2 regions of the Nakamurella flava genome follow, and region 1 is predicted to be linked to the other one. Evidence: riboswitches for the same ligand, from Rfam matches in the RefSeq annotation. Region 1 holds a riboswitch; the other holds the start of a gene.
What was found. A riboswitch is a leader RNA that binds a small molecule or an ion and turns the genes downstream of it on or off. The one in region 1 is predicted to bind cyclic di-AMP.
Positions count from the first base shown of each region.

Region 2: linked by a shared signal. The riboswitch ahead of FDO65_RS23030 (LysM peptidoglycan-binding domain-containing protein) and the one ahead of FDO65_RS01765 (C40 family peptidase) in region 1 are both predicted to bind cyclic di-AMP.

Region 1 is NZ_SZZH01000001.1:381,030-396,102, forward strand. It holds gene FDO65_RS01755 (C40 family peptidase) at 1-1,202, shown strand, start outside; gene FDO65_RS01760 (glycosyltransferase family 4 protein) at 1,354-2,478, shown strand; cyclic di-AMP (ydaO/yuaA leader) riboswitch at 2,673-2,846, shown strand; gene FDO65_RS01765 (C40 family peptidase) at 2,838-4,136, shown strand; gene FDO65_RS01770 (metallophosphoesterase family protein) at 4,159-5,007, shown strand; gene FDO65_RS01775 (SRPBCC family protein) at 5,117-5,554, shown strand; gene FDO65_RS01780 (ArsA family ATPase) at 5,551-6,855, shown strand; gene FDO65_RS01785 (winged helix-turn-helix domain-containing protein) at 6,852-7,376, shown strand; gene FDO65_RS01790 (ROK family protein) at 7,594-8,532, shown strand; gene FDO65_RS01795 (hypothetical protein) at 8,536-9,309, opposite strand; gene FDO65_RS01800 (alpha/beta hydrolase) at 9,306-10,070, opposite strand; gene FDO65_RS01805 (lysophospholipid acyltransferase family protein) at 10,312-11,193, shown strand; gene FDO65_RS01810 (polyadenylate-specific 3'-exoribonuclease AS) at 11,190-11,753, shown strand; gene FDO65_RS01815 (class II 3-deoxy-7-phosphoheptulonate synthase) at 11,764-13,149, shown strand; gene FDO65_RS01820 (GNAT family N-acetyltransferase) at 13,169-13,816, opposite strand; gene pknB (Stk1 family PASTA domain-containing Ser/Thr kinase) at 13,857-15,073, opposite strand, start outside.
Region 2 is NZ_SZZH01000001.1:746,613-761,685, forward strand. It holds gene FDO65_RS03350 (mechanosensitive ion channel family protein) at 1-1,207, opposite strand, end outside; gene FDO65_RS03355 (adenylate/guanylate cyclase domain-containing protein) at 1,204-3,432, opposite strand; gene FDO65_RS03360 (hypothetical protein) at 3,586-3,900, opposite strand; gene FDO65_RS03365 (DUF2252 domain-containing protein) at 4,551-5,909, opposite strand; gene FDO65_RS03370 (glucose-1-phosphate adenylyltransferase family protein) at 6,050-7,273, opposite strand; cyclic di-AMP (ydaO/yuaA leader) riboswitch at 7,807-7,980, shown strand; gene FDO65_RS23030 (LysM peptidoglycan-binding domain-containing protein) at 7,986-8,786, shown strand; gene FDO65_RS03380 (LppX_LprAFG lipoprotein) at 8,974-9,735, shown strand; gene FDO65_RS03385 (MFS transporter) at 9,732-11,408, shown strand; gene FDO65_RS03390 (hypothetical protein) at 11,440-11,826, shown strand; gene FDO65_RS03395 (hypothetical protein) at 11,985-12,278, shown strand; gene FDO65_RS03400 (hypothetical protein) at 12,382-12,882, shown strand; gene FDO65_RS03405 (hypothetical protein) at 13,099-13,548, shown strand; gene dhaK (dihydroxyacetone kinase subunit DhaK) at 13,582-14,583, opposite strand; gene msrA (peptide-methionine (S)-S-oxide reductase MsrA) at 14,762-15,073, shown strand, end outside.

The DNA.
Region 1 (15,073 bases):
TGGGCGCGTTCGCCGCCGGCCCCGCCCTGGCGGACCCGACCACCGCAGCCGACGCCCAGCAGGCCTACCTGGACAGCGAGCAGCGCGCGGGTCAGCTCAACGAGCAGGTGCTCTCCGCTCAGGAGAACGAGCAGGCCGCCGCCGCAGCCGCCGCCGCCGCCGGTACCGCGGTCGACGCGGCCCGCCAGGCCGCCACCGACGCGCAGTCCAAGGCCACCGAGGCGGACGCCGCCGCCGGTGCCTACAAGGAGAAGGTCGACTCCTTCGCTAACGCCAGCTTCCGCGGCGCCCGGTTCGACGGGCTGGCCGTGCTGCTGACCGCCGACTCGGCCGACGACTACCTCGACCAGGTCAGCTCCCTCGACCAGGTCGCCGACGACACCCGGCAGACGCTGGATGCCGCGCAGGCCGCCCGCGCCCAGGCCGCTCAGGCCCAGGCCGACGCCTCGGCCGCGCAGACCGCCGCCGAGCAGGCCAAGTCCGACGCCGACGCGAAGGCGGCCGCCGCCACCCAGGCCACCCAGGACGTCACCGCCCGCAAGGCCGAGCTCGACGCCGAGGCCCAGAAGTACCGCGAGCTGTACAACAGCCTGTCCGAGCAGGAGCGGGCGGCCGCCGAGGCCGCCGCGCAGGCGGCCAATGAGGCCGCCAACCGCGCCGCCGCCGAGGCTGCGGCCGCCGCTGCTCCCGCCCCGACCACCAGCGAGGCGGCGGCTCCGGCCCAGGCGCCTGCCGCCGCCAACCGGTCCCGCACGTTGGTGTCGGACGATTCCGCCGACACCCCGTCGCGTTCCTCCAGCTCGAGCGCCGCGCCGACCTCGTCGGCCCCCGCCGCGGTGCCGGCAGGCAGCTCCAAGGGTGCCGCGGCCGTCGCCGCCGCCCTGTCGAAGGTCGGATCGCCCTACGTCTACGGCGCCGCCGGCCCGAACTCGTTCGACTGCTCGGGCCTGACCTCCTGGGCCTGGGCGCAGGCGGGCGTCACGATCCCGCGCACGTCGTCGGCCCAGGCCGGTCTGCCCAGCGTCCCGCTGGACCAGCTGCAGCCGGGTGACCTCGTCACCTACTACTCGCCGGTCAGCCACGTCGCCATGTACATCGGCAACGGCCAGGTCGTGCACGCCTCGACCGAGACCAAGCCGGTCTATGTCACCTCGGTGAACGGCGCCGGCCCGAACGCCACCGGCCACCGCGTCACCGGCTGACCGAGCCTCGCACGACATATCCTGATCGCCGGTCCGGAACTCCGGGCCGGCGATCAGGCTTTCTCCCAGGGATCCTCCTGGGGCCGGGCGCGGCGGGCTTACTCACCGGGTGACGCCGGTTCGACACCGGAAGGGCTCGGGACGTCTCACCGTGCGGCGAACTCTGCTGATCACCAACGACTTCCCGCCGCGAACCGGCGGGATCCAGTCGTACGTCATCACTCTCGCGCACCGGCTGCCCGCCGACTCTCTCGTCGTGTACGCCCCCAGCTTTCCCGGCGACGCGGAATTCGATGCCCGGCAACCGTTCCCGGTGATCCGCCACCCCGGTGGGCTGCTGCTGCCCGGCGTGGACGTGCGGAAGCGGGCCGCCGAACTCGTGCGCGAGCACCGGGTGCAGGCGCTGTGGTTCGGGGCGGCCGCGCCCCTGGCGCTGCTGGCCCCGCGGCTGCGGTCCGAGGGCATCGTGCGGACGGTCGCCAGCACCCACGGCCACGAGGTCGGGTGGGCCATGGTCCCGGGGGCGCGCCAGGCGCTGCGGGCGATCGGCCGCGGCAACGACGTCGTCACCTACGTCAGCGAGTTCGCCCGGCGCCGCATCAGCGCCGCGCTCGGACCCCAGGCGGCCCTGGAGTATCTACCCCCGGGAGTGGTGACCGACCGCTTCCGGCCCGACCCGGACGCTGCCCGGGCGGTCCGCACCCGCTACGGGCTGGGTGAGCGGCCCGTCGTCGTCTGCGTCTCGCGGCTGGTTCCCCGCAAGGGGCAGGACGTGCTGCTGCGGGCGTTGCCCGCCGTCGCCGACCAGGTCCCGGACGTGCGTCTGCTGGTGGTGGGGGACGGCCCGGACGCGGGGCGGCTGGCCCGCCTGGCTCGGCATCATGCGGTGAGCGATCGGGTGGTGTTCGCCGGCATGGTCCCGGCCGCAGAGCTCGCGGCCCATTACGCGGCCGGTGATGCCTTCGCGATGCCGTGCCGGACGCGGGGCGCGGGACTGGATGTCGAGGGCCTCGGCATCGTCTTCCTCGAGGCCTCGGCCACCGGCCTGCCGGTGCTGGCCGGCGACTCGGGGGGTGCCCCGGAGACGGTGCGACCCGGACGGACGGGAGTGGTCGTCGACGGACGCCGGCCGACGGAGGTGGCCCGCGAATTGGCGGGCCTGCTGAACGACCCGGAACGTCGGCAGCGCTGGGGCCGAGCCGGCCGCGCCTGGGTCTGCGACGCGTGGAACTGGGACCGTTCCGGCCGACGACTGGCCGATCTGCTGTCGGGTTAGGGTGACTTCGTCCGGCCTCGATCGAGTGCGGTCAAGTTCCCACCGGTGAACGCCCTCACACCTGGTCACTGGACATTGCCCTGGAATGTCGCCCGCTTGTAATCTTTCTGTGATGTCGGCGTCCCGATCGCGTGGGCGATCCGTCGGCATCCCGCCGAATCGGGTCCTCCCGGGTGGTCCTCGTCGCTCTCCCGGTCGACGGCCCGCCTGCCGGAGCCCCGAACCGGGGAACCACGTTCCCCTGGGGTGAATCCCCGGTCGTGACCCGTTCGAGCGCGGCGCCGCCGTCCGTTCGGGCCGGGACCGGGGTAGGACACATCCTCGTCCGAACCCGTCAGCTCACCCGGTAGGCGGCAGGGATGAAAGGCCGTTCGTTGTCGTTCCGCCGCACCGGGCTTCCGGCTGCCCGCGTTCAGGTCGTCGCCGCCGCGGTCGCCGCCGCCGCGCTGGCGTTGGTCGCCGTCGCTCCCGTCGCCGCCGCTGAGGACGCCGCTCCGGCCCAGCCCGCGCCGGCCGCCCAGGAGGCGGGGCCGGCTCTGCCGACCAGCGCGGACGCCGCCAAGCAGGCGTGGCTGGACGCGGCCCGCCGGTCCGAGACGTTCAACGAGCAGGTGCTGGCCGCGGATGCCGCCGTCACCGCCGCGCAGGCCGAGGCCGCGACGAAGGCCACCGCCGTGCAGTCCGCGGCGGCCGCCACCGCCGCCGCCGACCAGCAGGTCTCCGCGGCCGACGCGGTCGTGGCCCGGTACCAGGCCGAGGTCAGTGCCTTCGCCAACGCGAGCTACCGCGGCGCCCGACTGGACGAGCTCTCCGCGCTGCTGACCGCCGGTTCGCCGGAGGACTACCTGGACAAGGCGTCGTCGCTGGCCGTCATCGCCGCCGACCAGCGCGAGACGCTCGATCAGGCCCTGGTGGCCCGACAGGCCGCCACCACCGCCCGGGCCCAGGCCCAGGCCGCCCAGGACGAGGCGCAGCGCGCCCAGGACGCCGCCGACGCCGCGACCGCCGCCGCCGCCGCTGCCCGGGCCGATCTGGACACCCAGCAGGCCGCCCTGCATGCCGAGATCACCAGCTATCAGCTGGCCTACGCGCAGCTGTCCAGTTCCGACGTTAACGCGGCCGCCGCCGCGGCCGAGGCCGCCGCCACCGCGGCCAACGCCTCGTCCGATTCCGCCACCCGCCAGTCGCAGCAGGCCGCCCAGCGGTCCCGGGCCGGCATCGTCGGCGACGACCTGGCCGACGCGACCGCCCCGGCCGACACCGGGGCCGACTTCTCCGTCTGGGCCGCGCAGCACGCCCCGAGCACCCAGGCCGGCATCGCCGTCACGGCCGCTCTCAGCCGGCAGGGTCTGCCCTACGTGTGGGGAGCCGTCGGGCCCGACACGTTCGACTGTTCCGGCCTCATGCTGTGGGCGTGGCAGCAGGCCGGGGTGACCATCCCGCGAAACAGCGCCGCGCAGGCCGACGGGTTGCGGCAGATCCCCCTGGAGCAACTGCAGCCCGGTGACCTCGTCACCTTCTACTCACCGGTCAGCCACGTCGGCATGTACGTCGGCGACGGCAAGGTCCTGCACGCGTCCATGCCGGGGGTGCCGATCAAGGTCGTCCCGCTCGCCGCGGCCGGCCCGAATCCGACCGGACACGCCGTCAACCGCTGATCCGCCGGGTTACCGTGGGCCGGTGCGGCTCTCCTTCGTCTCGGACGTCCACGGCAACATCGACGGACTGGCCGAGGTGGCCCGCTCCGCCGAGCAGCTCGTCGTGCTCGGGGATCTCGTCGATTACGTCGACTACCACGAACCGTCGCGGGGCATCCTCGGTCGCATCTTCGGCGCGGAGCGGGTGCTGCCGTTCGTGGAACTGCGGTCGGCGGGCCGCTTCCCGGAGCTGCGGCAGTACAACAACGACCTGTGGCTGAGCCTGGACGACCCCATCGGGGTGCTGTCCGAGACCGTCTCGGAGCTCTACCGCTCGGTGCTGGCGGCCATCGGACCGGACGTACTGCTGACCCTGGGCAACGTCGACGTGGCCGAGGCGTGGAACGCGGTGGCCGGCGACGAGCTGCCGTACCTGGATTCCGAGGTCGTCGAGATCGCCGGCCACCGGCTGGGTTTCGTCGCCGGCGGTGCCGGTCGGGACGTCCCTGGTGGCGGCGATGCCGCCGGGGTGCGGGAACGCGCGACGATCGCCGACGGGTCCCCGCGGGTCTGGCGGCCGCTGGTGCGGCCGGCCGCCGAGTACCGGGCCGCGGTGGCGGCGGTGGGTGCGGTCGACATCCTCTGCTCGCATCTGCCGCCCGATCTCATACCGCTGCGCTACGACACCGTGCCCGCCCGGCTCGAGTCCAGTGGGCCGGGGCTGCTCGAAGCGATCGACGAGCACCAGCCGACCCTGTCGGTCTTCGGGCACGTCCACCAGCCCCTGGCCCGCCGGCAGCGACGCGGCCGCACGGAATGCGTCAACGTCGGGCATTTCCAGCGCTTCCCCCGCGCCTTCGAGGTGGACCTCACCCGGCTGCCGCGGCGTTGACGACACTGCCGCGGTCGTCATCGGCCGGGGCGAGAAATGCGTCACGACCGGCCCTCCGGGCTCCGGCCGGGGCAGCCGACCGGTCCCGACCTGGGTAGCCTTTCCGGTCATGGGCACACCCTCGACGCAGTCGTTGACGATGGACGCCGCCCCCGACGCGATCATGGACGTGATCGCCGACTTCGAGGCGTACCCGGAGTGGGTGGGGTCGATCAAGCGGGTCGAGATCACCGACCCCGGGGAGGGCGGCCGCGCCAGGCGCGTGAAGTTCAGCGTCGACGCCGGGATGCTCAAGGACACCTACGAACTGGCGTACCAGTGGGCGGCGGACGGCCGCACCGTGGCCTGGGACCTCGTGTCCGGTCAGATGCAGAAGGCGCAGCACGGCTCCTACGTGCTCACGCCCGTGCCGGACGGGACCGAGGTCGCCTACTCGCTCGAGGTCGACCTGCTCGTCCCGATGATCGGCATGCTCCGCCGCAAGGCCGAGCGGGTCATCATGGACACCGCGCTCAAGGAGCTGCGGAAGCGGGTCGAGAAGGGGTGAGCGGCCTGCGGGTCGTCCTGCACACCGGCAAGGGTGGAGTGGGCAAGACGACCGTGTCCTGCGCCACCGCGGTGGCCTGTGCCCGTCGGGGCCTGCGCACCCTGCTGCTGTCGACCGATCCCGCGCACTCGGTGGCCGACGTCCTCGACGTGCCCGTCAGTGGCGACCCGGAGCCGGTGCCCGGTCAACCGGACCTGTGGGCCGCCCAGGTCGACACCCGCCACCGGTTCGAGGAGAGCTGGGCGCAGATCCGCGCGTACCTGGTCGGCGTGCTCGCCGCCCGGGGGATGGCCGAGGTGCAGGCCGAGGAACTGACGGTGCTGCCGGGGGCCGAGGAGGTCGTCGCCCTGCTCGAACTGCGGCGGCTGGCCGCGTCCGGCCGGTTCGACGTGATCGTGGTCGACTGCGCCCCGACCGGCGAGACCCTGCGGCTGCTGGCCCTGCCGGAGACCATCGGCTTCTATGCCGGGCGTCTGCTCGGTGCGCCGCAGCGGATGCTGCGCAGCCTGGCGGCCACGTTCACCGGGGTCCCGGGATCCGCGCCCAGCGCCGCCGTCCGGGACGCGGTGGGGGAACTGCTCACCGAGCTGATGGCCGCTCGCGCCCTGCTGGCCGACCCGCAGGTCACCGGCATCCGGCTGGTGCTCACCCCGGAACGGGTCGTCATCGCCGAGGCGCGGCGCCTGTTCACCGCGTTGTCGCTGCACGGCTTCACCGTCGAGGGCGCGACCATCAACCGGGTGCTCCCCCCGAAGGCCGGCGGCGAGTTCCTCCGGGGCCAGCGGGCCGCGCAGCGGGAGGCGCTGGTGCACGTCCGGGAGTCGTTCGCCGGTCTGACGGTGCGCCGGGTGCCGATGGTGGCCCGGGAGCCCGTCGGCGTGGCCGCGCTGGCCGAACTGGCCGACGAGATCTTCGCCGCCGACGACCCGCTGGCCCGCACGACCGAGCCCACCCACATCCAGGTCGAGGGCGCGGACGGCCGGTACCAGCTCGCCCTGCCCCTGCCGTTGGTCGACAAGGGCGATCTCGCGCTGTCCCGGTCCGGTGACGATCTGGTCGTCACCGTGGGGGACGTGCGGCGCCGGATGGCGCTCCCGTCGGTGCTGCGGCGTTGCACCGTGGGTGGGGCTCGCTTCGACGGCGGCCGACTGCTGGTCGAGTTCGTCGCCGACCCCGACCTGTGGCCGGCAACCCTGCGGGCGCGGGTCCTGTCGGAGACCGACGGCGGGTCGCCGTCGGGTCTGGTCAGCCAGACCCGGTCGGACGACGACCGCCCGGCGGACCGTCTGGTCGGCGCGTGACCGGAGCGACCCCGCCGGCCGGTGACCGGTCACAGGTGCACGCCTCCGTGGGACCGCTGGTCGAGGAGGCCGCTCTGCTGCTGGGCGCGGTGGAGGACAAGCTGCAGGCCTGGCAGTCGGAGCAGGCCCGCACCCAGGACCGGCTGGCCGACGGGGATGCCGGGCGCCGACCGGTGCCCGGCAGCGGCACCGCCCGGGCCTGCCCCGAATGCGGCGCCGTCCCCGGGGCCCCCTGTACCGGATGCCCGGTGTGCCGGCTGCTGGCCGCGGTGCGGGGCGAGCACCCCGAGGTGACCGCCCGGGTGGTCGACGGGGCGCTGACGGTGATCCGGGCCCTCCGCACGCTGCTGCCCGCCGACGGGTCCGCCCCCTCGCCGGCCGCGGAGGGCGGGGCGCGCTCCGGCGGGCCCGACGAGCGGCCCGGACCGGCGTCCGCCGACACCACCGGATCCCGGGAGAACCGGGTCCCCGGCGATCGCCCCGCCCGTCCGACCGGATTGCAACGCATCGACATCTCGTGACCCGGCGACCGGTCACCGCCGGTTCCGCCGCCCACCGGGGTGCCCCGTGGGGTGGATGGCAGGCCGGGGCGGGTTCGTCCCGCACACTGATCGGAGCGTTTCGCCCCACCGGTGACGCTCGCACCGCCGCCCCACCCCGACCGAGCTCCACCTCGACCGGTGTCCATCGGCCGCCAGGCCGGCCGACCGGCACCGCACCCGCGTCACCAGGAGACCCATGGCCACGATCGGCATCGACATCGGCGGGACCTCGGTCCGCGCCGCGATCGTCTCGTCGGACGGTGAGGTCCTGACCTCCCTGCGCGACCGCACGCCGCGGACCGAGCGGGAGACCGAGGACCTCCTGGTGACACTCATCGGCAAGTTGTCGGCGACCATGCCGATCAGCGCGGCCGGGCTGGCCGTGGCCGGGTTCATCTCGGCCGATCGGCAGCGGGTCATGTTCGCCCCGCACCTGGCCTGGCGGGACGCCGACGTACCCCGCCGGATCAGCGAGCGGGTCGGCCTGCCCGTCGTCATGGAGCACGACGTCAACGCCGCGGCCTGGGCCGAGTACCGGCTGGGCGCCGCCGCGGGATCGCCGATCGCGCTGCTCATCGCGCTCGGCACCGGCATCGGCGCGGGGCTGATCATCGACGGGCGCCTCTACCGTGGTGCTTTCGGGGTCGCCCCGGAACTCGGCCATCTGACGGTGGTGCCGGGGGGCCGGCCGTGCCCGTGCGGCAAGAAGGGCTGCTGGGAGCGGTACTGCTCGGGCACCGCGTTGGCCGACACCGCCCGCGAGTTCATGGCCACGGGTGAGGCGCCGGTGCTGTGGCGCCTGTGCGAGGGCGACCCGGCGGCGCTCACCGGCACCATGGTCGCGATCGCCGCCACCGAGCAGGACCCGGCCGCGTTGGCCGCGATGGACGACCTGGGCCGGTGGCTGGCCACCGGGTTGTCCCTGGTGACCGACGTGCTCGACCCCGAGGCCATCGTCATCGGCGGCGGCGTGTCGAGCGCGGCGGGGATGTTCCTGCCGCTGGCGGTCTCCCAGTTCGGGACACTCATCACCGGGGCCGGGCACCGCCCGCTGCCGCGGATCGAGCTGGCCCGCTTCGGCGATCGGGCGGCCGTCATCGGCGCCGCCCTGCAGGCGGCCGCGGTCACCGGCTAGCGGTCAGACGATCGCGCCGTCGTCCGGATCGTCGCCGCCGTCACGGCGGGAGCGCAGCCCCCACACCAGGAGCCCGGCCCCGCCGAAGAGCAGCAGGACGGACAGCACCAGCGCCGCGTCGGACGCCAGGGTCAGCAGGCCGGGGCGCACCAGCAGGACGACGCCGGCGACCAGGCAGAGCAGCGCGGCCACGGTGCGGCCGCGGGGGCGGGGGACCGGCGGCGGCTCCGGTGGCTCGAAATGTTCCTGATCGGCGTCGCGGGCCGCCTTGACCTCGGCCTCGTGGGCCTCGAACGCGGCCAGCTCGGCCTCCCGCTCGACCCGCCGGAACTCGCGCCGCTGGGCCCGTTCGTGAGCCCGCCGCTCCCGTTCCCGTCGGGTGAGCTCCCGTTCCAGGGCCTCGCGGTCGGCCCGCCGGTCCCGTTCGTGCGCCGCCGTCGTCTGGGGGTCGGCGGCGTCCGCGTCGCCGGCTGCCCCGGGGGTGACCGTCGGGCCGGGGGCGCCGTGGTCCTGGGCCGCCCCGCCGGTCGCCGGGTCGGGGTCGTCGGGCACCGCGTCGGACCGGCGCAGCCCCCAGCGCATCGACGGCTCCAGACCGGCGACGATGCCGCCGAACAGGGCGTCGACGTCGTCATCGGACAGCGAACGCGCCGCACCCGACCGTCCGTCGCCGGGGGCGTCGGCGCCCGGTGTCGGGTCGGCGTCGTCCGGGCCGTCGGGCCGGTTCGGCTCCCGCGGGTCCTCGGGGGGTTCGGGGGGTTCGGGGGCGACGGTCACGATCGCACCGCCGTGACCCGGGCGATGAATTCGTCGGCCGTGGCGAAGATCAGGTCGGCGTCGAAGTCCATGGTGGCCACGTGCAGGCTGTTCTCCAGGACCACGGTCGTGACGTCGGCGGACCCGACGCCGTCCCGGACCACCTCGGCGTTCTCGGGTTCGACGATCGGATCGACCCGGGAGTGCAGCAGCAGGGTCGGCGCGACGACCCGCGGCAGGTCGGCCCGGACGACCGGCCAGGCCCGGGACAGCGAGTACATGGCCCGCACGGGGATGACCCGGTACCCGGGCTCGGTGACCCCCGGTTTGGCGATGCTGCCGACGATGCCCGGGTAGGCCGGCAGCACCCAGCGCAGCAGGGGGAGCAGGGCGGCGTCCTTGCGCAGCGTCATCACCGACGGGTTGACCAGCACGATGCCGGCCATCGCCGTCGGGTACAGCTCGGCCAGCCGGAGGGTGAGCGTGCCGCCCATGGACAGGCCGACGACGACGACGGCCCGGCAGCGGGTGGTCAGGTCCTGCAGCTCGGCGGTGACCGTGGCCAGCCAGTCGTCGAACCCGGTGCGGTTGGCGTCCTGCCAGCGGGTGCCGTGTCCGGGCAGCAACGGCAGGCGGACCTGGTAGCCGGCGGCGGCCAGGTGGTCGGCCCAGGCGCGCAGCGAACCGGGGGTGCCGGGGAACCCGTGACAGAGCAGGACGCCGACGTCGGCGTGCTCGCCGTGGCCGGGAGCCGAGAACGGCTCCGACGACGGACCTGACATGCGGGCTCCCTGGGCGGCGGCGCGGGGTGGACCGGACGGTGGGACGAGCGGCGGGACGGCGCCCCGGCGGGGTGGACGACGGTCCCGACCGGACCATCGATCCTGACCTCATCGTCCCACGTGCCCGCGGGGTGCCGGTGTCGCAGGCGGCGGCAGTCGCCCCACCGGCGTACGGTTACCGCAAACACCGGCCGCGAGTGCCCTCCGCCCGGCCGGGATCGCCGACGGAAGGCGCGCCAGCGTGCTCTACAACCTCTACAAATACGTGCTGCTCGGACCGCTGCTCCGGCTGTTCTTCCCGTGCAAGGTGGTGGGCGCCGAGTACGTGCCCGCCTCCGGCGGAGCGGTGCTGGTCGGCAATCACGTGTCGGTGGCGGACTCCTTCTTCACCCCGCTGTACATCAAGCGTCGCGTGTACTACCTGGCCAAGGCCGAGTACTTCACCGAAAAGGGCGTCAAGGGCTTCCTGAAGAAGATGTTCTTCAGTGGCGCGGGTCAGGTGCCGATCGACCGCAGCGGGGCCAACGCGGCCCGCGACGCCCTGGACACCGGCAGCCGGTTGCTCAACCGGGGCGAGTTGCTCGGCATCTACCCCGAGGGCACCCGTTCCCCGGACGGTCGGCTCTACAAGGGCAAGACCGGCGTGGCCCGGATGGTGCTGGAGACCGGGGTGCCGGTCGTCCCGATCGCCATGATCGGCACCGACCGGGTCGCCCCGATCGGTGCCAAGATGTGGCGGCCGGGGAAGATCCAGATGATCGTCGGCCGGCCGCTGGACTTCTCGCGGTACGAGGGGATGGCCGGGGACCGGTTCGTCGAACGGTCGATGACCGACGAGATCATGTACCGCCTGATGGAGCTGTCCGGTCAGGAGTACGTCGACGTGTACGCGGCCAAGGTGAAGGCCGATCTGGAGGAGGCCAAGAAGAGCGGTCGCCCCGCCGGTCACGCCGCGGTGGCGCCGATCAAGCCCACCGGCCGGGCCGCGCGCAAGGCGCGTCGCGCCGCGAAGAAGGCGGCCCGGGCGGGCCGGACTGCGTCGGACACCTCGCCGACCACCTCCCGTTTCGAGGGTCGGGGCCCGGGCACCGTGACCCGTCTGCCGGGGACCAAGGCCGGGTGACTCCGCCTCCCCGCACTCCGGACGGCCCGGTCGCCCGGTACTTCTACGACTGCGAGTTCATCGAGGACGGCCGCACCATCGAGTTGATCTCGATCGGTGTCGTCGCCGAGGACGGTCGGGAGTTCTACGCCGTCTCCACCGAGTTCGACCCCAACCGGGCCAATGCCTGGGTCCGTCGGCACGTGTTGGACAAGCTGCCGTCGCCGGCCGACAAGTCCTGGCGGTCGCGAAGCCGACTGCGCGACGACCTGTACGAGTTCCTCACCGCTCCTGGGCTGCCCGTCGAACTGTGGGCCTGGTTCGCCGCCTACGACCATGTCGCGCTCGCCCAGCTGTGGGGCACCATGCCGGAGCTGCCCCGGGACGTCCCGCGGTTGACCCGTGAGGTCCGGCAGCACTGGGAGGCCGCGGGGTGTCCCGTCATCCCCGGCCCGGGATCCGACCGGCACGACGCGCTGGCCGACGCCCGGCTGGCCCGGGACCGGTGGCTGGTCGCCCAGCGGGTGCTCCAGGACGGTGTGAAGACGCTCGCGTCACCGGCGACCGGGCGCGACGCATAGGCTGTCCGGCGTGAGTTGGACCATCGACATCCCGGGCGACATTCTGCCCACCCTGCCGCCGCTGCCCGCCGACCTGCGCAGCCGCCTGGACGACGCCCTGAGCCGGCCCGCCCAGCAGCAGCCCGCCTGGCCGGATCCCGAGAAGGTGCTGGCCGTCCGGACCATCCTCGAGGCGGTGCCGCCGGTGACGGTGCCCCACGAGGTGGACCGGCTGTCGGACAAGCTGGCCGCGGTCGCCCGCGGTGAGGCCTTCCTGCTGCAGGGCGGTGACTGCGCCGAGACGTTCGTCGACAACACCGAACCGCACATCCGCGCGAACATCCGCACCCTTCTGCAAATGGCCGTGGTGCTGACCTACGGTGCCTCGCTGCCGGTGGTCAAGGTGGCCCGGATCGCCGGCCAGTACGCCAAGCCCCGCTCGTCGGCCACCGACTCGCTCGGGTTGCCGTCCTACCGCGGCGACATCATCAACTCGCTGGCCACCACCCCGGAGGCGCGGGTCGCCGACCCGGGCAACATGATCCGGGCGTACGCGAACTCGTCCGCGGCGATGAACCTGGTCCGCGCCGTCACCGGCGCCGGCGCGGGCGATCTCGCGACGGTGCACGAGTGGAACCAGGACTTCGTGGCCCAGTCCCGGGCCGGCGAACGGTACGAGCGGATGGCCGGCGAGATCGACCGGGCGATGCGCTTCATGGCCGCCTGCGGGGTCGACAGCCACAGCCTGCACGAGGTCGAGATCTTCTCCTCCCACGAGGCGCTGCTGCTCGACTACGAGCGGGCCATGCTCCGCCTGGACACCCGGTCCGAGCCCCGGCTCTACGACCTGTCCGGCCACTTCCTGTGGATCGGCGAACGCACCCGCCAGCTGGACGGTGCGCACATCGCGTTCGCCGAGACGCTGTCGAACCCGATCGGCCTGAAGATCGGCCCGTCGACCTCACCCGAGCTGGCGGTCGAGTACGTCGAGCGGCTCGACCCGCACGGCCAGGCCGGCCGGCTGACCCTGATCTCCCGGATGGGCAACGGCGCGGTCCGCGACGTGCTGCCGCCCATCATCGAGAAGGTGCAGGCCTCCGGGCACCAGGTGATCTGGCAGTGCGACCCCATGCACGGCAACACCCACGAGGCGTCGACCGGCTACAAGACGCGCCACTTCGACCGCATCGTCGACGAGGTGCAGGGCTTCTTCGAGGTGCACCACGAGCTGGGCACCCACCCGGGCGGCATCCACGTGGAGCTGACCGGCGAGGACGTCACGGAGTGCCTGGGCGGAGCGCAGCAGATCTCCGACGCCGACCTGGCCGGTCGCTACGAGACGGCCTGCGACCCGCGGTTGAACACCCAGCAGTCGCTGGAGCTGGCGTTCCTCATCGCGGAGATGCTGCGCGGCTGAGCGGTTCTCGACCGGTGGGTCAGGGCGGGCCGGGGTAGCGCGCCCCGTCCGGGCCCACCGGTGGCTCGTCGTCCCGATCGGCCAGTTCGACGCCGGCCACCAGCCGGGCGTGGACGGCCATCGGGTGCTCGGCGCCGGGCCGCCAGTGGCAGAACAGCCGACCCAGCGGGTACCTCACGGTGCCGAACCACGGTTCGACGTGCCGGCCGAGGTCGGTCAGCCCGATCCGCCGCGCCACCGCGGCCGATGCGGTGTTGTGCGGCCACATGACCGCCCACACCCGAGGCTCGCCGGCCGCGAGGGCGTGGGCCAGCAGCGCGGCCGCTGCCTCGCTGACCCACCCGTGGCCCTGGGCATCGGGGTGCAGGTACCAGCCCAGATGGACGTCCCCCGTCTCGTCCAGCAGCGGCGGGAACCGCTCGATCATCGCCGAGCCGACCGGCTGTCCGACCTCGTCGGGCACGATCGCCCAGCGCCGTTCGAGTCCGGTGTCCCGGGCGTCGGCGGCGATGCCCTCGAGGACGCGCTCCCGCGTCCAGCTGCGCTGGGAGGATCCCAGCCAGCCGTTCACCTCCGGCCGCCGCACGATGTCGAACAGCAGATCGGCGTCGTCCGGCCGCCAGGGCCGTAACAGCAGCCGTGCGGTGCGCAGTTCGGCGGGCTTCATCGGCCCACCTCATCACGTCCCGGCCCGACCGGACCTGAATTCAGGTCGCGGCGACCGACACCGTCCCACCGGGCGGCACGCGTCCCCCGGCGTTCGGGGACTGGCTGAACACGGTCGCGCCCTCGCCGCCGAAGAACGTGGTGTCCTCGAACTGCAGGCCGAGTTGCTGGACGATGCGGCGGGCGTCGGCGACCGATCGGCCGTCGAGGTCGGGAACCTGGACGGCGTTGGACGGCACCAGGAAGATGGCGGCGGCCTGCGGGTCGACCCGGGTGCCCGCCGGGAGGTCGGAGCGGACCACGCTGCCGCCGTTCACACCGGCGTCGAAGACCGGCGTGCCCACCGTGACCGTCCAGCCGTCCCGTTCCAGGGCGGTCCGGGCCGTGTCGACCGCGGTGCCGCGGAGGGTGGGCACGGTGAGGGACTGGGCGACGACGAGATCGACCGCCGACCCCCGCGGCGCGCGGTCGCCGGGCGCCGGGGTGGAGTCGAGCACCGTGCCGGCCTCGACGTCGGCGTCGAAGCGCCGGGTGACGGTGCCGGTCCGCAGACCCGCCGAGACAAGGGTGGCGGCCGCGTCGGTCTCGCTGTCGCCGGCGATCTCGGGGACGTCGACCGGCGCCGGGCCGGCCGACAGCACGAGGGTCACGTCGGCGCCGACGGTCAGCGTGGTGCCGGATGTCGGGTCGGTCCGCAATACCGTGCCGGCCGGGGCGGTGTCGTCGAAGGCCGGACTGCCGGTCCGCGGCGTCAGATCCGCGCCGGACACGGCGGCGGTGGCGATGTCGACCGGGGTACCGGCGGCGACGTCGGGGACCACCGGCCGCCCGAGGGAAACGTCCAGCTCCACCTCGGAACCGGTGAGCACCCGGTCGCCGGCGGTCGGCGCGCTGGCCGCGATCTGACCGGAGGGCACGGCGTCGTCGTGCCGGTTGACCACCCGGGGGGTGAGACCCGCGTCCCGGACGGCGTTCTCGGCCGCCGACTGGGTCAGCCCGACGACCGTGGGCGCCGCTGACCAGCGACCGCTGAACCACCAGCCGCCGGCCGCGGCGATCATCCCGAGCACCAGGGCGGCGATCAGCGCGATCGCCCAGACGCGGCGCCGGCGGGACACGGGGAGCGGGCTGTCGTCGGCACCGGTCTCGTCGACCGGGTCGGGCAGCGATCGGTCGGGCGCGCCGACCACCGTGGCGTGGCCCGGGCGGGTCGCTCCGGCGGGCGGGGTCGGACGGGGGCCGTGGAGGACACGGGTGC
Region 2 (15,073 bases), 370 kb from region 1:
TCTGGCCGAGGTACTCACCAGACCCGAGCAGGGCGATCGGTATGACGCCCCCCGCTGATCGCACCCACAGCTGGCAGCTCCCGCCGACGATGAACCGGAGTGCGTCGGGCACGCTGCCTTCCGCCTGCACCGTCTCGCCGACGCCGTAACGCTCCATGCGGGCCTGTCCCGACAGCTGCTCCTGGTCGTCGGAGGTCAGGCGGAACTGACGGGCGGCCTGGGCCATCGCCGCGCTGACCGCCGGCGGGCCCAGCTCGTCGTCGGCGCCGTCGAGGTGCAGCCCGGCCCGCCGGGCGGCGTACCAGAGCCACCGCCGGAACGTCGCCTCGGTCGCCCCGGCGTCGGCCGGGGACAGGATGGGAATGCGGGTCTGGAAGGTGCGGCTGGCGGTGTGGGCGGACGTCGGACGGGCCTCGGGGTGCAGGGTGGGCACGCCCCCGGCGACCTCGTTGAGCAGCCGCACCACCTGGTCGGGCGGGTCCTGGATCGGGAACGACGTCTCGATCAGCGCGGCCGGCGGGCCGACCGGTCGGCTGAGGTTGACGAAGGAGGCGCCGGCCAGCGAGGCGTTCGGAGTGACCTCGATGCCGTGACCGGTGTCGATGTGCACGGCCCGCCAGTTCACCTCGACCACCCGGCCGCGGCTGCCGCCCGCCTCCAACCAGTCGCCCAGCTTGAACGGCTGTTCGAACAACAGCAGCAGCCCGGAGATGATGGAGCCGACGGCCCCCTGGAGTGCGAAACCCAGGACCACCGAGCTGACACCGAGGAAGGTGAAGAGGCCGGCGACGTCGGCGTCCCAGACGTACGAGAAGATCAGCCCGAGTCCGGTGATGACCAGGACGAGACGGACGATGTCGACGAAGATCGACGGCATCCGGTCCCGCCAGGTGCCCTGGCCGGCGTTGGTGAACAGGGCGACGTTCAGCGCGGCCAGGATGGCCAGCAGCAGCATGAACCCGAAGATCGTCGCGACGATGCGGACCCAGGTGACCTCGACGGACACGTCGGCCGCCCGGGTCAGCAGCAGGAAGAGGGCCGCCGCGGGGACCACCCAGTTGCGGACCAGCGCCACCGGTTTGGCCAGCGGGCTGCCCGTCCGCTGCAGGGCGGTCAGCAGCTCGCTGAGCACGAACAGGGCGATGGGCAGTCCGACGACGATGCCGACCGTCCACCAGAACCACGGCTGATCGGTCAGCCCGGTCATGAGGTGGACACCTGCAGCTTCCAGACCGACTGCGTGCCGTCCTGGGTCTCGACGGTGCCGGCGGGCGCGAAGTCCTGCATGCCGACGAGCCGTTCCCGCACCCGTTCGGTGACGAAGATGCCCGACTCGCCGTGCCGGTCCTGCAGCCGGAACGCGAGACTGACGGCGTCGCCCCACATGTCGTACATGACACTGGTGCGGCCGATGAGACCGCTGGTGACCGGCCCGGTGTCGATGCCGGCGCGGAGGTTGAGCGAGGCGCCGTGCTGCAGGTTGAAGCGCCGCACCACAGCGGCCATCTCGAGGGCGAACTCGACGGTGCGTCGTTCGTTGTCGACCCGCGGCACCTGGAGGCCGCAGCTGGCCAGGTAACCGTCGCGCAGGGTCCGTACCCGTTCGATCCCCAGCCGCTGCGCGGCCTCGTCGAACCCGCGGACTAGCGAGTTGAGCAGTTCCAGCGACCGTTCCGACGGCATGCCGGAGGTGAACGCCTCGTAGCCCAGGACGTCGGCGTAGATGACGGAGACCCCGGTGTGGTCCTCGGCGATGGTCTGCTCGCCGTCCCGGTAGCGCCGGGCGACCTGCTCGGGCATCAGGGTGTGCAGCAGCCGGTCGTTCTCGGCCATCTGCTCGTCGAGCAGCTGTTGCTTGGTGCGCAGGCTACGGCCCATGTCGTTGAAAGCGGTGGCCAGGTCACCGAACTCGTCGCGGGTGTTGACGTCCACCCGGGCGTCGAGATCGCCGGTGGCGACCCGGTTCACGCCGGTGACGAGTCGCCGGACCGGCCGGGAGAAGATCTGCGCGAGCAGCAGGGAGGCCAGACAGACCACGAAGATGATCGCAGCCGTGGACAGCGCCAGGTTGCGGGTGAAGTCGTCGACCGGGGCGAACGCCTCGGAGGTGTCGAGTTTGGCGACGATGACCCACTGCAGGTCGCCGATGGTGATCGGCGCATAGGCGACCAGGGCCTCGTCGCCGAGATATTCGGTGTCGACGATGGTTCCGGTGCGTCCGGTCAACCCCTGACGGACGGCCTCGGTACGGGTGGGTTGCAGCAGGATCGTGTCGTTGATCCGGACGGCGTGTTCGGCGACCGCGCGGGGGGTGGCCGCGTCGACCGCCCGCGTGACGTACTCGGACGGGTTCTCGACGAGCATGCGCGAGATCGACCGCATCGTGAGATCCGGCCCGGCCAAATACGTCTCGCCGGTGGAGCCGAGTCCGTCCTGCGTCCACCGGTCCTGGTTGGTCATCACCTTGTTGATGAGCTGTTTCGGCAACTGCAGGGCCAGGACCCCGATGGTGACCCCGTCGCGGGCGACCGGGGAGACCGCCCAGGCGACCGGCTGACCGTAGTAGGGCGCGTAAAACTCGAAGTCGGTGATGTCGACGAAGTCCGGTGAGGTGGCCCGCATCGCCGCCCGGTAGGCGGTCGACAGGTTGGACTCGTTGAGCGGTCCGGTCAGGACGTTGGTGCCGAGGTCGGCGGACTTGTAGGCGGAGTAGACGACGTCGCCGTCGGTGTTCAGCAGCAGGGCGTCGTCGTATCCGAGACGGTTGATCGACTGCCGGAAGTAGTCCTGGAAGGTCGCGTTGGCCGCCGACCACGAGCTGCCGTCGCCGGCGTCGTCGACGGCCAGGGAGGCGTCGTAGTCGTCGCCGGCCGGGACGGTGTATCGGGCCTGCAGGTAGGTCTGGGCGGCGCTGGTCGGCTGGAAGGTCTGCGGGTCCGAGGCCTCACCGGTCTCCTCGGCGAGCTTGGGCGCGAAGGCGTTCGCATACCAGGAGTCGACGGTCTGGGTGTCGGCCGGGTCGGCCGGGCGGGCGTTGAGCTCGGCGAAGCCATTGTTGAACGAGGTCACCGCCTCGACCGCGGTCGTGCCCCGCGTCAGCACGACCGCTTCGCCCTGAATCCGGTCGAACAGGTCGGTGATGGCGGCGGTGCGGGACTGCCGGACCTCGGTCAACCGGTCGAACGCCGCCTGGCGGATCGACTCGCTGCCGGAGCGGTACCCGATCAGGCCGACGACCGCGGCGGACAGCACGCTCACGGCCAGCAGCATCAGCAGCAGTTTGGACTGGATGCCCAGGCCGAAACGTCGGCGCGGCCGGAGGGCGGGTGGCGGCGGTCCCGCCGCCGCGGCCTCCTTCGCCGGCGGTGGCCCGATCGTCGGTGGAACGCTGGTCTGCGTCGCCGCCGGGTTTCCGACGTCGGTCACCGCCATGGGTACCCCCTCGCACTGTCCCGACCCCCCGGGACTCGATACTCAATGTCACACATTAACTACTGACAGCTACTGAACACGAGGTCACCGTCGGCGGACGCGACGGCGCCCCGGGATCGGGATCCCGGGGCGCCGCGGTGCGAGGTGAGGTCGTCAGTCGTTGAGCGTCTTGGCCCGCCCGGCGACCGCGTCGACGATGGAGTCGATCTGGTCCGGGGTCTTGTCCTTGATCGCGTTGGCGATGCTGTCGATCTTGTCGTCGCTCAGGATCTCCTTGGCCTTGTCGATGAGGCCCTTGGACTCCTCGGCGGCGGCTTCCGCCTTCTCCGACGCGGCCGCGGCCACGTCCGTCGCGCCGTCCTTGGCGGCGGCCACCGCGTCACCGGCCGCGCCGGCGGCCTCGTCGGCCTTGTTCTCGGCGCCCCCGAGCAGATCCTTGGCCTTGTCGAGCAGATCGTCGAACCCCATGGTGTTTCCTCCCCTGGTGCGCCGGTGGGGCGCTCCTATTGTGGTTCCGCCACGGTACGACCGGATGTCGCTGGCGAGAATTGCCCGAAAGGGCCGGGCGCTAGCCACTTTCGGGCTCGCGGATGGTGACTGCCGCCGCCCGCCACGAGAGCGATATACCGTCCGACAGAACAGCTCTCGGATCGGGTCGGGGCCGGTACCGCGACGGGTGCCCCAGGCGGGGGATGGCGGGGACCCGCCCGGGCGGGCGACGATGACGCGCGGCGACCGAAAAGGCCTCTCCGACCCGGTCATCCGCTGCGGCGAATGCGGTGGCGGACCGCCCGAAAGAGGGAACGAAAATGTGGTTGCCGCCTCCCGGGGTCGTGCGTAGCGTTGTCGGTACACGGGAGAGGAGGTGGTCCAACGTTGAAGACGTCATGGACTCGTGAGGTGGCTGGCCGCTAGGCCGTCGACCCGCGTCAGGTCAGAACTGCTCCGGCACACCGGCGGAGATCACGGTCTGGCCATCACCGGACAGTCAGCCGACCCCCGAGCCGCCGACCGTGTCCAGTCGGCCCGGACCTCCACTCACCGGAGTGCGGAACGGACAAGGCTCGGGGGTTGTCCACGTTCTGGGCCGGTTGCACCGGTCCGTCGCCGGACGCGGCTCAGAGCCCGCGTTCCACCGGCATCTCGCCGCGCATGACCGCCTTCACCAGCGCGGCGTGGTCGGCCTCGGTCTGATCGGCGTAGAGCCGCGCGAACGTCACGAGGGCGTCGTCCAACCGCTGGGACTGCCCGACGTAGCCGGCGATCATCGACGCCCCACTGGTCCGCGCGTGGCCCTTGGCGAGCAGGTGTCCGACGATGCCGGCGTAGTCGGCCAGCGCGGATCCGTCGATGGAATCGAGCGCGACGGTGCCCTTCATGTTGCGGAACTGCCGCACGTAGTACTGCAGACCGTCGGCCGTCGACGCCCATCCCAACAGGGGGTCGCTGACCGTCTGCAGGGCCTGCTGGTACTCGACGACCCGCTGCCCCTGGTGGTCGTGCCAGGCCGATTCCCCGTGCACGTACTGGGCCAGCACGGACCGTCGGGCCTGCTTGAGCTGGAGGAACACGACGTCGTCCGGGTTGGATCCCTCCAGCAGGGCGACATAGGCGCGCAGGCCCACACTGCCCACGCCGACGACCTTGTGGGCGATGTCGACGAGCGTGTAGCCCCCGAGGGCGCGTCGCCAGTGCGGCGCGAGGGTGTCGAGGTACCCGTCGAGGGCATCGGCCAGCATCTCCCGCTCGGCGTCCCGCACCCGGGTGATGAGCGGCGGCTCCTCGACGATCCGCCGTCGACCCTCGTGCTCGCGGGTGAACCGGGGCAGCGCCCGGTCGCTCGTGCGGGTGCGGGCCTGCCGGACCGCCCGCCGGATCTCGGCCCGCAGCTGGGCGTGGGAGGTCGACTCGGACAGATGGTCGACGTCCAGGCGCTGGTAGGAGCGCATGAGCAACGGCATCTCGGCCAGTTCGCGCACCTCCTGCCGGTAGGCGGCGACACAGGCCCGGACACCCGCCTCGCACTGCCCCTCCGAGGCGCCGTTGTGGCGCCCGGCGACCCAGATGCTGGCCACCAGACGCCGCAGGTCCCATTCCCAGCCACCCGGGTGGGCCTCGTCGAAGTCGTTGAGGTCGATGACCAGATCCCGTTCGGGCGAGGCGTAGAAGCCGAAGTTGCCCAGGTGCGAGTCGCCGCAGATTACCGGGGTGATACCGGTGGCCGGTAGGCCGGCGACGTCGCGGGCCATGACCACGGCGGTCCCCCGAAGGAAGCCGTAGGGCGAGGCGGTCATCCGCCCGACCCGGATGGGGATCAGCCAGTCGAGCCGACCCTGGTGCGACTCCCGGATCTGCTCGACCGGATCCGGGCGGCCGTCCGGCGGCGTCCAGTCGGCCAACGAGGACCGCGGGACCCGGTGCCGCAGCTCCTTCCCCATCCGATAGCGGTCCTGCCGCGAGGTGGGCCGTCGCCGCAGGCTGCCGAACGCCTCGCTGTCGGCGGTGGCGAGGACGACGTGGCCGGTTCGTCCGTTCGTCGTCCCGGCCGTCGCCGTCGGAACGGGTCCGGACGGTTCCGTGGCCGGCTCGGTATCGGGCGCGAAGGGCGGCAGGTCGTTCACCGGACGGAACTCCAGAGGTCGCGGGGACTGTTCGGTTCGAGCTGTTCACCGGCGGTCAGGGATCGTCCGGCGGCGACGCGGCGACGGGCACCGACGAGCACCGGTCGCCGCGCCTGGGGGGCGCCGATCGTCGCGCGCGACCCGATGATCGCCTGTTCAGCGACGACGGCGCGCGCCACGGTGGCGTCCCGGCGGATGACGGCGTCGGCCATGACGACACTGTGCCGTACGGTCGCTCCGCGTTCGACAGTGACCCCCGGGCCGATGATGGAGTGGACCACGGTGCCGGCGACATGGGCTCCGGGGGAGATCCACGCCTGGTCCAGATCGGCCGACCGGTCGATGCGGGCCGGTCCGCGGACCGGCATCGAGGTCAGCATCGGCCAGTCCGGGTCGTCCAGGCGCAGCGGGGGACGCGGACGCAACAGTTCCAGCTGACCGTCCAGGTACGCCTCCGGGGTGCCGAGATCGCGCCAGTGACCTTCGTGCCGGTGTTCGGTCACGGTGCTGGTCTCCAGCATCCGGGGGATGAGGCGGTCGCCGTAGTCCCCGAGGTCACCGCCTTCTTCTCTCAGGTCGCGCAGGGTCTCGGCCAGGCGGTGCGGTCGGTACAGGAATACCTCGGTGCCGATCAGACGGCCGCGCGGGCGTTCCGGCTTGTAGTCGACCTCCCGCACCCGGTGACCGTCGCCCTGGACGACGAGGTACCGCGAGCAGTCGGTGCCGCGGGGGAGTTCGGTGGTGATGACGGTGACGTCCGCGTCGGAGTCCTGGTGGGCGGCGATGGCGTTGCGGAAATCGTGCCGCTCCAGATGGTCGGCACTGCACACCAGCAGGATGTCCGGATCGAAGGCGTCGATGAGCGGCCAGTTCCGGGCGAGCGCGTCGGCATTGCCGCTGGCGAAACCGTCGCGGTCGTGCCCCTCGAACGGCGGCAGGGTGCGGAACCCGCCGCGCGTCCGGTCCAGATCCCATGGACGACCGCCGGCAAGGTGCTCGTTGAGCAGATGCGGTTCGTACTGCTGCAGGACCCAGACGTCGGACAGGCCACTGTGGGCGGCGTTCGACAGAGAGATGTCGATCAGCCGGTAGTGCCCGCCGACCGGCAGGGACGGTTTGGCCCGACCGGTGGTCAGGGCCCCCAGGCGGGACCCCCGTCCACCAGCGAGGACGAGACACAGGACGCGGGAGCGGGGGGTGACGGCCATGGTCAGAGCCATCCTGCCGTACCCGTCGGGGGAGTGCCCGATCACGGTGGGTCGTCGAGCTCGTGATGCGGCAGAGCCTCGGACCGCCGGGGAGCGTCGGCCGGTCGGTGGTCGCGCACGGGCGGATGTCCCCTCGCCGGCAGTGGTCGGGCTGGTCGACACCGGTGACCAGGACGGCGATGTCACGTGACGGCGGTCACTGCTCTGTCGCAGTGAACCTGTGGGGTCGCTGTTCAGGAGCTGGGTGAAATCGAGAAAAATCAGCGGTCACCCGGTCGCCCGAATGAGTGAAACTACCGCCGCCACAAGGGGTACCGCGAAGGCCCCAGCGGACCCTCGGTGACCCCCATCAGCAGCGGAAATGGTCGAATGCTGGACAGTTACTTGATCGTTACCGCTCCGTGATCTGTGAACTGGGCCTCTGGTGTTTTCCCAGCCGATTTGTATGGTTGTCATCGGTCGCAGGGCATGCCTCTGAGACCGCCGCAGTCTGCTCCTGCCCGCCGCGCCGAGCGCTGTCCACTTTGGGCCAGGAGATCCGACCGAAACAGGAAAGGCTTGGACAGCGACGGGGAAACCAACTTTGGCCGGCAGGCAGTTCGCCGGTCTTGGGGTGAATCCGGCTCACGCCGGACGGGCAATCCCCTCCACGTCCGGAGCTTGCGCTCCGGGCTGCCCGAACCCGACAGCTCACCTCGCAGGCGCAGCTAGGGGAAGATTCTTCATGTCTCGTACCACCGCTCGTCACCGCGCCACCTCCCGTACCCGCGTCTGGGCCCTCCGCAGCGCCGCCGTCGGCGCCGTCGCCGGCGTCTCGGCCCTCGGCCTGGTCGGCACCGCCAACGCCGCCCCCGAGTCGACCTGGGATGCCGTCGCCAACTGCGAGAGCACCAACAACTGGTCGATCAACACCGGCAACGGCTACTACGGCGGCCTGCAGTTCTCGCAGTCCACCTGGGACGCCTACGGCGGCCAGGACTACGCCGCCCGTGCCGATCTGGCCACCAAGGACCAGCAGATCGCCGTCGCCGAGAAGACCCTCGCCGGCCAGGGCTGGGGCGCCTGGGCCTGCGCCGGTGCCGGCGGCCAGGAGCCGGCCGACACCTCCAAGACCGCTGCGAAGTCGTCTTCGTCCTCGTCCTCCAGCTCCAGCAGCTCGGACGACTCGTCCTCCAGCAGCTCGGCCAACCGCAGCCGCAGCTACGAGAGCAACGACGACGACAGCAGCTCGTACAGCGCGCCGGCCAAGAAGAAGAACTACGACAACGACGAGTCCTCCTCGTCCTCGTCGTGGAGCAACGACGACAGCAGCTCCTCCTCCTCCTCGTGGTCCTCGGACGACGAGGCCACCTCGTGGAGCAGCGCCGCCGACGGCACCTACACCGTGCAGTCGGGCGACACCCTGTACCTGATCGCTCAGGCCCAGGGCGTCTCCGGTGGCTGGGAGGCCCTGTACTCGGCCAACTCCGACGTCATCTCCGACCCGAACCTGATCTACCCGGGTCAGGTCCTCCGTCTCGGCTGAGTCGGACGTCCCGGGTAGCCCGGGGCAGCGACACGTTCGCACGGCCGAGCTCGTGAGCCAGTGACATCCCGAACGGGGGTGTCGGACACCGCAGGGTGTCCGACACCCCCGTTCGGCGTTTCCGGGTCCCCCGAGAGACCGGGCAATTCGACCGATCCCGTACCCCGCCGCCGGTTACGATCCCCGCATGATCACCGCGGAGGCCGCCACTGTCCGCGTCGGGGGAGACCACATCCAGCGCTCGTCCGGTGCGCTCTCCCGGGCGCGTCGTTCGGTCGTCGCCCTGACCCTGGCGCTCGGACTGGCGCTGTCCGCCTGCTCCGGGTCGAACAGCAGCCCACCGCCGGACCGGCCCACCGACCCCGCGGCCATCCTGGCCGCGTCGTCCACCGCGATGGCCGGTGTCGACACCGCCCACTTCACCCTCGCCGTCGACGGGACGATTCAGGGCGTCACCATCAGCAAGGCCGACGGTGACCTGACCCGGGGCGGGGACGCCAAGGGCACGGCCACCATCTCCCAGTTCGGCCAGCTCATCGAGGCGCAGTTCGTCCTCAAGGAGAAGCGCCTGTTCATCAAGGGCCCGACCGGCGGGTTCGTCGAGGTGCCGGCCTCGGCCACCGGGTCGCTGTACGATCCGTCGGCCATCCTGGACCCCGCCCGCGGGGTCGCGAATGTCCTGGCCAAGGCCTCCGCGCCGACCCTGGCCTCCTCGGACGGCTCCGCCAGCGTCGTCACCGCGACCGTTCCGCAGGCCGTGGCCGCCGCGCTGGTCCCGGGTCTGCAGTCCGACGTCAACGGCACCTTCACGGTCGCCGCGTCCGGGAACACCTTGACCTCGGCCCGCTTCGACGTCACCGACCAGTCGCTCACCGGGGGGCAGCCGGCGTCGGTGACCGTCGACCTGACCGACCTGAACGCGCCCGTCGACGTCACCGTCCCGTCTTGAGCCACCCGGGTCCGGCAAGTCCGTCCGGCCCGGATCGCGCATCGGCCCCGCCGTCGCGGGCGCGGTCCCGGTGGGCCATCGGCGCCGCCGGTGCGGCGGTCCTGCTCGGCGCGCTCGACGCCTATGTCGTGGTCGGTCTGCTCGTCGAGATGATCGGTGATCTCGGAATCCCGGTGAACCGACTGGAGCGGGCCACGCCCATCGTCTCCGGATACCTGCTCGGCTACGTCGCGGCCATGCCCCTGCTGGGCGCGCTGTCGGACCGCTGGGGGCGACGGACCGTCCTGCAGGCCGCACTGCTGGCCTTCGCCGTGGGATCGACCGTCACCGCGCTGGCCGACTCGGTGGGCCTGGTGGTGACCGGTCGACTGGTCCAGGGCATCGCCGGGGGAGCGCTCCTTCCCGTGACGATGGCCCTGGTCGCCGATCTCCGTACCGGTCGCCGAAGGACGGTGGGCCTCGGGCTCGTCGGTGCCCTGCAGGAGCTGGGCAGCGTGCTCGGCACGCTCTACGGCATCGGGGTGGCCGCGCTGCTCGCGGCCTGGCCGGTGACGGCCGCGATCGAACCGTCCGGCTGGCGCTGGGTGTTCTGGATCAATCTGCCGTTGACCGCGGTGGCCATGGTGCTGATCGCGCTGGCCGTGCCCGGCCGACGGCCGGCCGGGGCAGGGAGTCAGGGTCGACGTGTCGACGGAAGGGTCGTCGGAAGGGTCGACGTCGTCGGGGCCGCCCTGCTGGCCATCGGTCTGGCTCTGCTGGTGGTGGGCCTGCAGAACCCCGATCCGTCGGTGGCCGCCCTGCCGCCCTGGGGGCTCCCGATGCTGGGTGCGGCGGTGGTCGTGCTGGCCGGTTTCGCCGTGTGGGAGCGCCGGGCCAGCGTCCGGCTGTTGACCATCCCGCGGGGCGGCGGCCGGCCGGTGGCCGGGGCGCTGCTGGTGTCGTTCGCCACGGGCGCGGCCCTGCTGACCACCCTGGTCCAGGTCGAGTTGTACGGCCAGACGCTGCTGGGGTTGGACACCGCGGGATCGGCGGGCCTACTGGCCCGGTTCCTGGTGGCCCTGCCGATCGGTGCGGTCGTCGGTGGCGCTGTGGCCGGCCCCTGGGGGGACCGCATCGTCGCCACCCTCGGGCTCGTCGTGGCCGCACTCGGCTTCTGGGCGATGACGGCGTGGCCGGCGAGTACCGACGACCCGGCGGCCGCCGGACCCTGGATGCTCGGCCAGCTCGGGGTGACGGTTTTCGACATCTGGCTGGTGGTGGTCGGTCTCGGGCTGGGGTTCGTCCTGGCACCGGTCTCGGCGGTCGTCCTGCGGTCGGTCGGCGACGACCAGTTGGGGGCCGGCGCGGCGGCGGTGGTGGTCGCGCGGATGGTCGGCATGCTCATCGGGGTGGCCGCCCTCACCGCCTGGGGACTGCATCGGTTCGCGACGATGACCGCGGGTCTGGACACCCCGCTGCCGATCGGGGTCACCGAGCAGGAGTACGCGGTGCAGCTCGCCGACTACCAGGCGCAGGTGCGCGGGGCCCTGACGGTCGAGTACCACGAGATCTTCGGCATCACGTCGGTCGTCTGCGCCGTCGGAGCGCTGCTCGCCGCCGCTCTGCTCGGCCGCCGGGGCGGACCCGCTCGGTCGACAACGGAAACTGTCTCAGACAAGCAAGATTGTCGTTGACAACCATGATTGTCGTTGGCATGCTGTCGGCATGGACCTGCAGGAGATGTACGACTACATCGCCACCCTGCTGAGTGACGCCGCCGTACCACCGGCGGCCGAGCCAACCGAGACCGAGTTCGAGCTCACCCGCATCGCGCTCATCTCGCAGGCCAGGCTCATCCTCGACATCCTCGAGGCGCAGTCGGTGCACGAGCTGCGCAGCTCCCTCCCGCAGACCAGTTACGGCGAGATAGGTGCCGCGCAGGGCATCAGCAAGCAGGCCAGCCGAATCCGGCACACCAAGCTCGAGCAGGTGCTCAAGGTGCACCAGCTCGACGGTCGGCGCCATTCGCTGGCCAAGGCCGTGGTCAGCAGCAAACACCGTCGCGCTGCCCGTCCCGCCCGTCGGGCGAACCGGGAATCCGGCACGGTGTAGGGCCTTCGCGGTGTGCACCGCGTCAGGCGCATGTGGGGCGGCCCCGTCGGCCGTGCCCGTCTCCGTCGTCCTCGTTCGGCGACCGCCGCACGGCGTTCGCTGTCTTTCCCCACCCCAGATGCCGGACACCGGCATCCGATCGAAAGGACCCATCCGTCATGGCCAAGCCCGAGGTCGTGTCCGACCACACCGGAGCCTTCTACGGTGCCGCAGTCGCATTCCTGCTGGTCACCGGGATCTGGAACGCCGCCAACATCCTGCTGTCCGGGATGGCCGTCCAGCAGCAGTGGAATGTCGCGATGGGCATCGTGAGCGCGATGTTCGCGGTGGTCGTGGTCAGCAAGGTGATCCGCGACCGGCAGGAGTCGCAGAAGCTGGTCAACGGCATCCGGCAGGCCCGCTACGAGGAGATGCTGGCCAACGCCCCGGCTCCCGGGCTGGGCCACCTCTGATCATCCAGTGCGGCTCTCGCCCCCGGTTCGCCCGCCCGGTCGCGGGACGAACCGGGGGCGGGTGCGTCTGCGCCTTCGGGTGCACTCGCCCTAGCATCGGGCCATGGAGTTCTGGTGGTGGATCCTGCTGGGCGCGGTCGTCGTCATCAGCGGAACGGTCATCCTGTCGCGGCGGGCAGTGCGTTCCGGTCCCGACCCGACCCAGCTGACGTTCGAGCCGGCGCTGATCGCCGAGATCGAGCAGCTGTGCGCCCAGGGCCGTCAGGTGGAGGCCATCGCGGTGCTCCGTCGGGCCACCGGACTGAACCTGTTGAACGCCAAGGTGATCGTCGATCGCGTGGACCGTCGACGTCGGGAACGCGCCGCGGGCGGCGCCGCATCGACCGGGCGATCCCCGGCGCGAGGGCCGGAACCGGTCGCCCGGGTCGATCCGGCCCCGCCGCCGGTCAGCGAGGGTCCGTCGGTCAGCGAGATCGATCTGGACACCGAGTTGCACGCGCGCGGTCTCGTCGCCGATGGCCGGCGGACGGACGCGGTCAACCTGGTCCGCGCCCGCACCGACTGGGACACCGAACAAGCCGCCCGCTTCGTCGACTCGCTGTAGGGCGGGTCCGGCACCTCGGTCGGGACCGGCCTTCCCGTGCCTGGGGTGCCTCCGCAACCTCGGGCGGCCAGGCGTTCACCCACCTTCGGTACCGGTGATCACGGAAATGATCCATTTGCACCATGTCGTCGCCCGGTCGGGTTTCCTAGGATGATCACGAGCGGGCACTGTGTCCGTTTCGCGATTCGCCCAGGCTTCATCGACGACAAGGCGTGCATGGTGACTGCCGAGCCCGGTGCGGGTGTGTCCGGGGTGATCGTGTGCGGTGGTCACCCCGAGGTCAGGGACGCCATGGTCGCCGCTCTCCTGGCGCGCGGACAGCACGCCGCCGCATTCGAGACCGCAGACGTCAGAAGCGGGGTCGGGCCGCGGACCTCGGCCCTGGTGGTCATCCTGACCCGCTCGGCCGACGAGCTGGACCTGATCGCCTGGGCCGCCGGTTCCCCGGTCCGCGTCGTCGCCGTGCACGGTCCCGCGGACGTCCGCGGACGGGAGGCGGCCCGGCAAGCAGGCGCCGACGTCCTGCTGCCCCGCAGCGGACGGACATCGCCCCTGACGGACGCCCTGCTGGCCCCGATCTCCCGGTCGATCGGTGGGTCGGACCCGGCCGGGCTGCCGGATCAACCGCACGCGGAGGACACACGCTCCGCCCGGCCGACCCGCTGAGCAGCGGCCGGCCGGGCGGAGTAAGGATCGGCGTCAGCGTCCCCAACGCAAGGCCGGAGTGTGGACGGGGGCGTCCCACAGCTCGGTCAGCTCGTCGTCCAGTTTCAGCAGGGTGATCGACATGCCCTGCATCTCCAGGGACGTGAAGTAATTGCCCACCAGCGACCGGGCGACCTCGATGCCCCGCTCGGCCAGGTACGTCCGCGCCGAGTGGTAGGCCAGATACAGCTCCACCGACGGGGTCCCGCCCATGCCGTTGACGAAGAGCAGGGTCTTGTCGCCGCGCTCGAACGGAAGATCCTCGACGACGGAACCCAGCAGCGTGGCCACGATCTCGTCGGCCGAGGTGAGCTTGACCCGCTCGCGACCGGGCTCACCGTGGACGCCGATGCCGATCTCCATCTCGTCGTCCTCCAGGACGAACGACGGCTCGCCTGAGTGCGGCACCGTGCACGCGGTCAGGGCCATGCCCATGGTGCGGACGTTGGCCACCACCCGGCGGGAGATCTCCACGACGGTGTCCAGGTCGTCGCCGCGGGCGGCCGAGGCGCCGGTGATCTTGTACCAGGGGATTGCTCCGGCGACGCCGCGCCGACCGGCCGTGTAGGTGGAGTCCTTGACGGCGACGTCGTCGTCGAGGATGACCGGGACGACCTTGATGTCCTCGGCCTCGGCCAGCTCGGCGGCGGTCTCGAAGTTCAGGATGTCGCCGGTGTAGTTCAGCACCAGGTGGACGACCCCGGCGCCGGCATCCGCGGCCTTGGTGGCGTCGAGGATCTGGTCGGGCGTGGGCGAGGTGAAGACCGCGCCCGGCACGGCGGCGTGCAGGATGCCTTCGCCGACGTAACCGCCGGCCAGTGGCTCGTGCCCGCTGCCGCCGCCGGAGACGACGGCCACCTTGCCGGTGTCCGGGCCGCCGGCGCGGGTCACGAAGTTCGGGTCGAAGTGCACGGTGAGCAGGTCGGCGTGCGCCTCGCCCAGACCCTGCAGCGCTTCCCGCGCCACGTTGGCGGGGTCGTTGATGATCTTCTTCACGGGGTGGTTCCTCCGGTGTCGGTCCTCGTTGACGATCAGATCGTGCGGGTTGGCGGCCGCTCTGTCGACCCCAGAATCACGTGGCGGGAAACCCTCGGTCCGGAATCACCCGGGACGGGGCATTGTTGGACGGTGTGTGGGTCCGGGAACCACCCGGAACGCGAAGGGAGTCCCACCGATGAGTGCTGTCGATACTCAGCGAGCCGTGCTGGCCGGAGGCTGCTTCTGGGGCATGCAGGATCTGATCCGCAAGCAGCCCGGAGTGGTGTCGACCCGGGTCGGCTACACCGGCGGCGACGTGCCGAACGCGACCTACCGCAACCATGGCACCCACGCCGAGGCGATCGAGATCGTCTTCGATCCGGCGGCGACCTCGTACCGCGCGCTGCTGGAGTTCTTCTTCCAGATCCATGACCCGAGCACCCGCAACCGGCAGGGAAACGACGTCGGCATGAGCTACCGGTCGGCCATCTACTACGTCGACGAGGAG